DNA from 3 places in the Thauera sp. SDU_THAU2 genome. Region 2 is predicted to be linked to each of the others. Evidence: riboswitches for the same ligand, from Rfam matches in the RefSeq annotation. Region 2 holds a riboswitch; each other region holds the start of a gene.
The links. A riboswitch is a leader RNA that binds a small molecule or an ion and turns the genes downstream of it on or off. The one in region 2 is predicted to bind cobalamin.

Region 1 (3,199 bases), 1.0 Mb from region 2:
GCGCGGCGTGATCGTGGCACGCGCAGCCGACTACGGGCTCAAGTTCGGCCTCAATCCGCCCCGCCCGCCGCACTGGGGCGGCTACCGCTTGGTGCCCGACTACTGGGAATTCTGGCAGGGCCGCGCATCGCGCCTGCACGACCGCATCGCCTACCGCCTGCAGGACGACGGCAGCTGGCAGCGGCAGCGGCTGGCGCCCTGAAGCCCGCCTTGGCACCCATTGCCCGCCACCGGGCGGGCACCGATCAGTTCCGGCGCTGAAGCAGCGAGAACAGCGCCATGCCGGCGAACATCGCCAGCACGAAGACCACGCCCTTGGGCGCGCCCATGCCCAGCAGCGTCAGCGCCGGCCCCGGGCAGATGCCGGCCAGCCCCCAGCCGATGCCGAACAGCGCACTGCCGACCACCAGCGGACGGTCGATGGCGCGGCCGGCGGGAATCCGCATCGGTTCACCGAGCAGCGAAACCTTGCGCCTGCGCGCCACGGCGAAACCCGCCATGCCCACCGCCACCGCAGCGCCCATCACCAGCGCCAGCGACGGATCCCAGGCCCCGGCCAGATCGAGGAAACCCAGCACCTTGGCCGGGTTGCTCATGCCGGCGACGATCAGGCCGATGCCGAACAGCAGGCCGACGAGGAAAGCGACGATCGTTTTCATCACCCCCTCTCAGGCCAGCAGGTGGCGGACGACGTACACCGCGGCAAAGCCGGCCGCCATGAAAGTCAGCGTCGCCGCCAGCGAACGCGGCGACAGCCGCGACAGGCCGCATACGCCGTGGCCGCTGGTGCAGCCCGAGCCGTAGCGCGAACCGAAGCCGACCAGCAGCCCTGCGACCACCAGCACCAGCCAGTCGGCCTCGATGCTGATCTCGGGCAGCGCGGCAAACACCCGGTACAGCACCGGCGCGGCAACCAGGCCCAGCACGAAGGCCAGCCGCCAGGCCCTGTCGCCGCGCGCGCCAGCTTGCAGCAAGCCGCCCGCAATGCCGCTGATGCCGGCGATGCGGCCGTTGAACACCAGCAGCAGCACTGCCGCGAAGCCGAGCAGCGCGCCACCGGCGAGCGCCGTGCCCGGAGTGAAGTTTGCCCAGTCGATGGTCATGGCGTCGAAAACAGCTCGGATGAACGGGTCGAGGAAAGCACCCGCCGGCGTACAACCGGACGGGCATTCAGGGCGCGAATATATTAGTAAATACTGATTTATTCAAGCCCGCCCGGCTTGTCCGCATCCACCTTGCCGCCGAGGCGGCGAAGGCAGATAATCCTACCCGCCCATGGTTGCCTGCCGACGTCGGCGGGTATGAAAAAGGGAATCCGGTGCCGCGCCCCTGCGCGCGAATTCCGGAGCTGCCCCCGCAGCTGTAATCGGCGAGTCCTGCGCCCCCCATGCCACTGGATGGATTCCGGGAAGGCTGGCGCAAGACGAGGACCCGAGAGCCAGAAGACCTGCCATGCGCATCCACTTCAACAGTTTGGGGCGGGGTGTCCCTGACAAGAGGCATGGCTCAGACCATTTCGCTTGCTCGCTTTCCTGACGGACCGACAACACCGTGCGGCGCTGCCGCACGGCTGGCGCTCGCCTCCGCCGGCCGGCGATCCGCCCCGCCCGCACCGGATCGCCGCCATGCCAGACATCGCCGGACCTGAATCCCTTGCCGAAACAGTCCGCAGCGGCCGTCTCCACGAGGACATCGCCATGGAGACGCTGCCCCGCTTCGTTCCGGCCGACGCGCCGCGCATCCTCGCCCATCTGCTCATGCTGAACGCCGACGACCGCATGCTGCGCTTCGGCTACGGCATCCGCGACGAAGGCATCGCCGGCTACGTCGCCCGCCTGGACTTCGCCCGCGACCATCTGCACGGCCTGTGTGCAGCCAGCGGCGAAATCATCGCCCTCGCCCATGTCGGCATCCGCGACGGCGAAACCGACTTCGGCCTCAGCGTCACCCTCGCGCATCGCGGCCGCGGCCTGGGCCACAGGCTGTTCGGCCACGTCATCGAGCTGGCGAAGTCGTCCGGCGCCGCCTGCGTCGTCTGCCACAGCATCAGCCCCGCGGTGCACCACATGGCCATCCTCCATGGCTTTCGCCGCCTTGGCGGCAAGCTCACTGCACCACTGACCCTGCCGCTTTCCGCCGGAACCGAAACCCGCACGCACGCCGAACCAGCCTGCGCCTGAACACTCCTCTCACTCCTTTTCAGACAGGACATCCCGTGGACCGACTTCCCGACTCCCTCCATCGCATCGACCCGCAACTGGCCGCTTTCGAAGTCATCCGCCGCAACGGCGCGGTGGTCGCCTTCGACCCGAGCAAGATCGCCGTCGCCATGAGCAAGGCCTTCCTCGCCGTCGAGGGCCGCCAGGGCGCGGACTCCTCGCGCGTGCGCGATCTGGTCGCCCGCCTGACCGAAGCCGTGGTCGGCGCGCTGACCCGCCGCCTGCCCGACGGCGGCATGCTGCACATCGAGGACATCCAGGACCAGGTCGAACTGGCGCTGATGCGCTCGGGCGAACACGACGTCGCCCGCGCCTACGTGCTCTACCGCGAGCGCCGCGCCGCCGAACGCGCCGCGCAGAAGGCCGCCGGTCTGGACACCGCGGGCGACGCACCGGTGCTGCACGTCGTCGATGGCGAGCAGCGCCGTCCGCTCGACCGCGCCGCGCTGCTGGCGACCTGCCGCGAAGCTTGCGAAGGCTTGGCCGACGTGTCCGCCGACACCGTGCTCGAACATGCGCTGCACAACCTCTACGACGGCGTGCCGGTCGCCGCCGTGCGCCAGTCGCTGGTGCTGGCCGCGCGCACGCTGATCGAGCGCGAGCCCGACTACACCCACGTCGCCGCGCGTCTGCTGCTGTCGGCGGTGCGCGTCGAGGTGCTGGGCCACGAAGCCTCGCAGGCCGACATGGCCGCCCCTTCAGGCGGCTACGTCGGTTATTTCCCGCAAGCAATCCAGCTCGGCATCGATGCCGAGCTGCTCGACCCGCGGCTGGCCGACTTCGACCTGAGCCGGCTGGCGGCGGCACTGAAGCCCGAGCGCGACCTGCAATTCGACTACCTCGGCCTGCAGACGCTGTACGACCGCTACTTCCTGCACGTGGAAGGCCGCCGCATCGAACTGCCGCAGACCTTCTTCATGCGCGTGGCGATGGGCCTGGCGCTGAACGAGATCGACCGCGAGGCGCGCGCGATCGAGTTC
Region 2 (3,199 bases):
GCTGCTTTCCACCCAACTGGTCTTCAACATCGGCTTCTATGCCATCGTGCCCTTCCTGGCCCTGCACATGAGCCAGAACCTGGCGCTGGCGGGCTGGATGGTGGGCCTGGTGCTGGGGGTGCGGACCTTCTCGCAGCAGGGCATGTTCTTCATCGGCGGCACGCTGGCCGAGCGTTACGGCTGCCGCACGCTGATCCTGTGCGGCTGCGTGGTGCGCATCGCCGGCTATCTGTGCTTCGCCGCTGCCGATTCGGCGGCGATGCTGCTGCTCGGCGCCTGCCTCACCGGCATCGGCGGCGCGCTGTTCTCGCCCTGCATGGAGGCGCTGGCGGCGCGCATCGATGCGCAGCCTGACGGCAAGGGGCGCAACATCTTCGCCCAGTTCGCGGTGTATGGCGAAGTGGGCGCGGTGGCGGGGCCGCTGCTCGGCAGCCTGCTGTTCGACATCGGCTTCATGCAGATGGCGCTGGTCAGTGCCGGCGTGTTCCTGCTGGCGCTGCTGGTGCTGTGGTCGCGGCTGCCGGCGCTGAAGCCGGCTGCGCCGGGGGCGGGCGGCTGGGGTTGGCGCGAGCTGTTCGCCAACCGTCCTTTCCTGCTGTTCATGCTGTTCTACAGCAGCTATCTGCTGAGCTATAACCAGATGTACCTGGGCCTGCCGGTGGAGCTGGAGCGTTCGCAGGGCGGCGCGCGCGACATGGCCTGGCTGTTCGCGCTGGCCTCGGTGCTGGTGGTGAGCTGCCAGATGCCGCTGGCGGCGCTGTGCAAGCGCCTGCCGCCGCGGCTGCCGCTGGTGCTGGGTTTTGCGCTGCTGGCGGCGGCTTTCGTCAATCTGGCGCTGTGGTCGGCCATCCCGCCGCTGGCCGGCATCTGGCGCTTGCTGCCGGCAGTGCTGACGGTGGTATTGCTGACGGCCGGCCAGATGTGTGCGGTGCCGGTGGCGATGGCGCTGGTGCCGGTCTTCGCCCGCCGGCGCCTGCTGCCGGTGCATTACGGTGCGCTGGCCTCGGCCGGCGGGCTGATGGTGCTGTTCGGCAACATGCTGCTGGGCAAGCTGTTCGCCGGGATACCGGCCGAGCCGGGCGCCGGTGTGCTGGCCTGGAGCGTGGCGGCGGCCTTTCCGGCCTCGAGTACGCTGTATTTCGCCTTTGCCCGGGCCGCACTGCCCCGCCCGGCATGACGCCAGCACAGGACAGGACGATGATGCAATGCGCCAAATGCTCGGGCTATAATCGCGCCGCACCGGTTTCCGCAAGGAATTAATTGGGAATCCGCAAGGGCCGCATGGCCCCAAACGGAACTGCCCCCGCAACTGTAGGCGCCGAGCCTGCTCCACGATGCCACTGGCTTGCCCGGGAAGGCTGGAGCGAGGCGACGAAGCGCGAGTCAGGAGACCTGCCGGCCGCATCGTTGACCATAGACCGGCGGGGTGTCCGGGAAGGGCAATCCCGCGACGGCCTCGGCCTGTCCTCATCCGGGATGTGCTTTCCATGCTGCACACCGCCATGTATACGCCCAATTGGAGATCGCATCCATGGCACTGCCCAGCCTCGAAGTTTCCCGCCTTGCCGTTCTGTTCGCCGGCCTCGGCCTGTCCGCCGCCGCCTTCGCCGCGCCGACCCAGTACCCGCTCACCGTCGAGAACTGCGGCCAGCAACTGAAGTTCGCCAAGGCGCCGACCAAGGCCGTGACCATCGGCCAGGGCGGTACGGAAGCCTTCTACGCGCTGGGCCTGGGCGACAAGCTGGTCGGCACCTCGCTGTGGTTCAACTCGGTATCGCCGGAATTCGCCGAACAGAATGCCAAGGTCGAGCGCCTGGCCGACAACGACCCGAGCTTCGAGGCGGTGCTCGGCAAGCGTCCCGAACTGGTTGCCGTGCAGTTCGAGTGGATGGTCGGCCCGCAAGGCGTGGTCGGCACCCGCGAGCAGTTCCATGACGTGAACATCCCGACCTACATCCTGCCGTCCGACTGCGAAGGCAAGGACAACCTGGTCGGCGCCGACGGCACCCGCCTGCAGCCTTTCGACATCGCCAGTGTTTACAAGGGCGTGCAGCAGCTCGCGCAGATCTTCGACGTGCAGGCGCGCGGCGAAGAGCTGGTGAACAGCTACAAGGCCCGTGTCGCCGCTGCCCAGGAAAAGGCGCGCGCGAACGGTGCGGACAAGCTGTCGGCGGTGTTCTGGTTCTCCAGCGCCGACCTCGAGATCGACCCCTATGTGGCTGGCCGCAAGGGCGTCGCCGACTACATGCTGGCCTCGCTGGGCATCCGCAACGTCATCGAGTCCAACGAGGAATGGCCGACCGTGGGCTGGGAAACCATCGCCAAGGCCAACCCGGACATCCTGATCATCGCGCGCATGGATCGCCGCCGCTTCCCGGCCGACGACCATGAGAAGAAGCTCGAATTCCTCAAGTCCGACCCGGTGACGCGCAACATGGAAGCGGTCAAGCACAAGCGCATCGTCATCATGGACGCCGATGCCATGCAGGCCAGCACCCGCATGGTCGCCGGCATCGAGCAACTGGCCGAGGAAGCCGCCAGGATCAAGCGATGAGCCGTGCCGGCCATTCCCTGGTCGTGCCCGTTTTCGGGCACGGCCTGTGGGTTGTTCCGCTGCTGTGCCTGGCGGTGGCCGCCGGCGTGGCGATCGGCGAGACGCCGATCAGCCTGCCGGTGATCGGCCAGGTGCTGGCGAACAAGCTGTGGGAGGCCGGTTATGTGCTCGACCCGATCGACGAGGGCATCGTCTGGAACTACCGCCTGACGCGCACCATCGTCGCCGCCGCCTGTGGCGCGGGGCTGGCTATTTCGGGCCTGATCCTGCAGTCGCTGCTGCGCAACCCGCTGGCCGAACCCTATCTGCTGGGCATCTCGGCCGGTGCGTCGACCGGTGCGGTGCTGGTCACGCTCGCCGGCATCGGCGCCGGCGCGATCTCGCTGTCGATGGGCGCTTTCGTCGGTGCCATCGCCGCCTTCCTGCTGGTGGCGATGCTGGCGCATTCGGCGCGCGGTGGCACCGGTGGCGGCCAGATCATCCTCGCCGGCATCGCCGGCTCGCAGCTGTTCAATGCGCTCACCGCCTTCCTGATCACCAAGTCGGCGAGCGCCGAGCAGGCGCGCGGCATCATGTTCTGGCTACTGGGCAATCTCAGCGGCGTGCGCTGGCATTCGGTCACGCTGGCGGTGCCGGTGGTGCTGG
Region 3 (3,199 bases), 720 kb from region 2:
GTTGCCGAGGCATCGCAGGCAGCCGAAACTTCCGCTGTGGCCGAAGTTGCTGCTGCGTCCGTGCCGAAGCCTGTTGCTGCACCGAGGCGGCGTTCGCGCGCCAGCGCCTCCGCTACCCCGAAAGCAGTGGCGTCTCCTGCAGCCGAGGCGGAGGCCCGCCCGGCACCGGCCAAGGCCGCCCGCGCCGGGACCCGCGTGCTCGACGATATCCGGCAGAAGGTGGTCGACCAGGAGGCTGCGGCGGTCAAGCTGGCTGCCGAAGAGGCAGCGGCCATCAAGGCGCGCAAGACTGCCGCCGGCAAGGATGGCAAGGCGGAGAAGAAGAAGGAGAAGGCCGGCAAGAAGGACAAGGACGCTGCGGACAAGGGCAAGAAAGCCAAGGCAGTGAAGGCGAAGGCCAAGGCCGGCAAGGCCAAATCGGCCGAGAAGGCAGAGAAGAAGGCGAAGAAGGCCGGCAAGAAGGAGAAGGCGGAAAAGGCCGGGAAAGCGAAACCGGCCAAGCCGGCGAAGCTTGCCAAAGCGGCCAAGGCCGCGCCTGCAGCCGCTGCCGAGCCGGTAGAATCGCGCGCCTCGAAACCGGCCGCGCGTTCTGGCGGCAAGACCTCCGCGAAGGAAAAACGCCGTGCCTAAGACGACCGCAAACACGAACGCCAGCGCCGCCAGCCGGCTGATCTACGGTTTCCATGCCGTGTCGGCCAAGCTGCGGCATGCGCCGGACTCGGTGCTGGAAGTCCATCTATCGGCCGACCGCAAGGACGCACGGGTGAAGAAGTTCGTCGCCCAGGCCGAGGCTGCCGGCGTCCGCATGCTGTATTGCGAAGGCGACAAGCTCGATGCCATGGTCGGCACCCGCCGGCACCAGGGCGTAGTGGCGAAGGTCGATGCGACGCGGCGCGACATCAAGCTCGCCGACGTGCTCGACAGCCTGGAAGAGAACGCGCTGATCCTGGTGCTGGACGGCGTGCAGGATCCGCACAACCTCGGCGCCTGCCTGCGCGTCGCCGACGCGGCCGGTGCGCATGCGGTGGTCGCGCCCAAGGACCGCGCGGTCGGCCTCAACGCCACCGCGGTCAAGGTCGCCAGCGGTGCGGCCGACACCGTGCCCTACATCACCGTCACCAACCTGGCGCGCGCGCTGCGCGAGATGCAGGAGGCCGGCGTATGGGTGGTCGGTGCCGCCGGCGAGGCGGAGAAGTCGCTGTACGACATCGACCAGAAAGCGCCGGTGGCCTGGGTGCTGGGCGCCGAAGGCGACGGCCTGCGCCGGCTGACGCGCGAGACTTGCGACGAGCTGGCGCGGATTCCGATGCTCGGCAGCGTCGAGAGCCTGAACGTGTCGGTGGCGAGCGGCATCTGCCTGTTCGAGGCGCGCCGCCAGCGCGGATGAGCGGTGGCGGCCGTGGGGAGCCTGCGCTGCGGGAAGGTGGAACGGGCTGCGCGGAGCCGAGGGCGAAACTCATCACCCCCGGCGTGTGCCGCCGTCGATGGGTTTCGCCGCCTTCCACATCCGGCTCGCCGAGCGGTGGCAGCGTACCTTGCCAGCCGCAGCGCGATTCAATACGCTTCACGTCTTTCGAGCTTCGGGGTGCCCGCGCCTGCGCGGGAGAATCGGGAAAGCGGTGCAAATCCGCTGCGTGCCCAGCGCCGTGAAGGGGACCGTCCGGGCAAGGTTTGCCCAGCCACTGGCCTGCAAATGCCGGGAAGGCGCCCGGACGGGATGATCCTCAGCCGGAAGACCGGCCCCGGAAGCGTTCAACAGCCGTCTGGTCGGCGCGCTGTCCACTGCTTCACGACAAGGGGACGACTCCGTGAGCAGCCATGCGCAAACCATCCAGACCGATCCATCCTTCAGCGCTGCCGAGCGCGCCGCCGTCTACCGCGCGATCCATACCCGGCGCGACGTGCGCGGGCAGTTCCTGCCCGATCCCATTGCCGACGAGGTGCTGGCGCGCGTGCTGACCGCCGCCCATCACGCGCCTTCGGTCGGCTTCATGCAGCCCTGGGACTTCGTCATCGTGCGTTCGCGTCAGGTGCGCGAGCGGATCCATCGCGATTTCCTCGCCGCCCATGCCGAAGCCGAGCAGATGTTCGAGACCGGCAAGCGGGGCACGTACCGCAAGCTGAAGCTGGAAGGCATCCTTGAAGCGCCGCTCAACCTGTGCATCACCTGCGATCGCAGCCGCAACGGCCCGGTGGTGCTCGGCCGCACCCACATGCCGGAGATGGACATCTACAGCGCGGTCTGCGCGGTGCAGAACCTGTGGCTGGCGGCGCGTGCCGAAGGGCTGGGGGTGGGCTGGGTCAGCATCCTGCACCCGCAGGCGCTGCGCGAGACGCTCGGCATCCCGGACGGAATCGTGCCGATCGCCTATCTCTGCATCGGCCATGTCAGCCATTTCCATCAGCGCCCGGAGCTGGAGTCGGCCGGCTGGCTCAAGCGCATGCCGCTGACCGAGCTGCTGCATTTCGATCGTTGGCAGGGCGAGGCGGACGAAGCGGGCGAGCGTTTCGCCGACGCCGTCTCGCGCGTCATGCCGGCATAACCGGGCCACCATTCCGCTTTTTCGGCCTTCGCGCAGCCGCCGCTCGGTGTGGCGCGCACAGGCTTGCACGGCAATTGCTTGTTGCTGTGGCCACGGTCATTCCGGCCGAGGCCATGGCAACGAGGATTCCGGAGAGAGGATGAAGACGGCGCTCGCATTTCTGCTCGCAGCGCGCCGCTGCGAAATCGACGATCTCGAACGGCTCGCGCTCAGTTGCGAACTGGTGCAGGCGGTCAGTGAACTCGTCCACCAGCTCCAGCGGGAACGCGGCGCTTCCAACGTCTTTCTCGGCTCGGAAGGCGCCCGCTTCGGCCCCCAGCGCGAAGCGCAACTGCTTGCCAGCCGGGCCGCGGAGGCCGAGGTCCGGAGCTGGCTCAAGCGCCCGGAACTGGGCGGCGAGAAGTCGGGCGGCGCGGTGCATGGCGGCTCGCGCCTGCTGACGCGCATCGCGCTTGCGCTGCATGCGCTGGATGCCTTGCCCGGGCTGCGCGGCGACATTGCCGCCCGGCGCTGCCGGCCCGATGTGTCGACCGCGCGCTACAGCGAGATCATCGCGGCCTTGCTCGCGCTGGTGTTCGAGGCTGCCGACGTGGCGGTCGATCCCGGGGTTTCGCGGCTGCTGGTCGCGCTGTTCAACCTGATGCAGGGCAAGGAGT

Region 1: linked by a shared signal. The riboswitch ahead of AAFL97_RS17695 (GNAT family N-acetyltransferase) and the one ahead of AAFL97_RS12520 (ABC transporter substrate-binding protein) in region 2 are both predicted to bind cobalamin.
Region 3: linked by a shared signal. The riboswitch ahead of bluB (5,6-dimethylbenzimidazole synthase) and the one ahead of AAFL97_RS12520 (ABC transporter substrate-binding protein) in region 2 are both predicted to bind cobalamin.

What each region holds. Positions count from the first base shown of each region.
Region 1 covers NZ_JBBWUN010000003.1:3,403,710-3,406,908, forward strand. Annotated here, with positions in the region: gene pdxH (pyridoxamine 5'-phosphate oxidase) at 1-202, shown strand, start outside; gene AAFL97_RS17685 (DUF6691 family protein) at 246-659, opposite strand; gene AAFL97_RS17690 (YeeE/YedE family protein) at 669-1,103, opposite strand; cobalamin riboswitch at 1,260-1,469, shown strand; gene AAFL97_RS17695 (GNAT family N-acetyltransferase) at 1,626-2,180, shown strand; gene AAFL97_RS17700 (ribonucleoside-diphosphate reductase subunit alpha) at 2,216-3,199, shown strand, end outside.
Region 2 covers NZ_JBBWUN010000003.1:2,370,325-2,373,523, reverse strand. Annotated here, with positions in the region: gene AAFL97_RS12525 (MFS transporter) at 1-1,177, shown strand, start outside; cobalamin riboswitch at 1,224-1,415, shown strand; gene AAFL97_RS12520 (ABC transporter substrate-binding protein) at 1,532-2,554, shown strand; gene AAFL97_RS12515 (FecCD family ABC transporter permease) at 2,551-3,199, shown strand, end outside.
Region 3 covers NZ_JBBWUN010000003.1:3,086,032-3,089,230, reverse strand. Annotated here, with positions in the region: gene rnr (ribonuclease R) at 1-630, shown strand, start outside; gene rlmB (23S rRNA (guanosine(2251)-2'-O)-methyltransferase RlmB) at 623-1,387, shown strand; cobalamin riboswitch at 1,570-1,757, shown strand; gene bluB (5,6-dimethylbenzimidazole synthase) at 1,809-2,543, shown strand; gene AAFL97_RS16085 (nitrate- and nitrite sensing domain-containing protein) at 2,683-3,199, shown strand, end outside.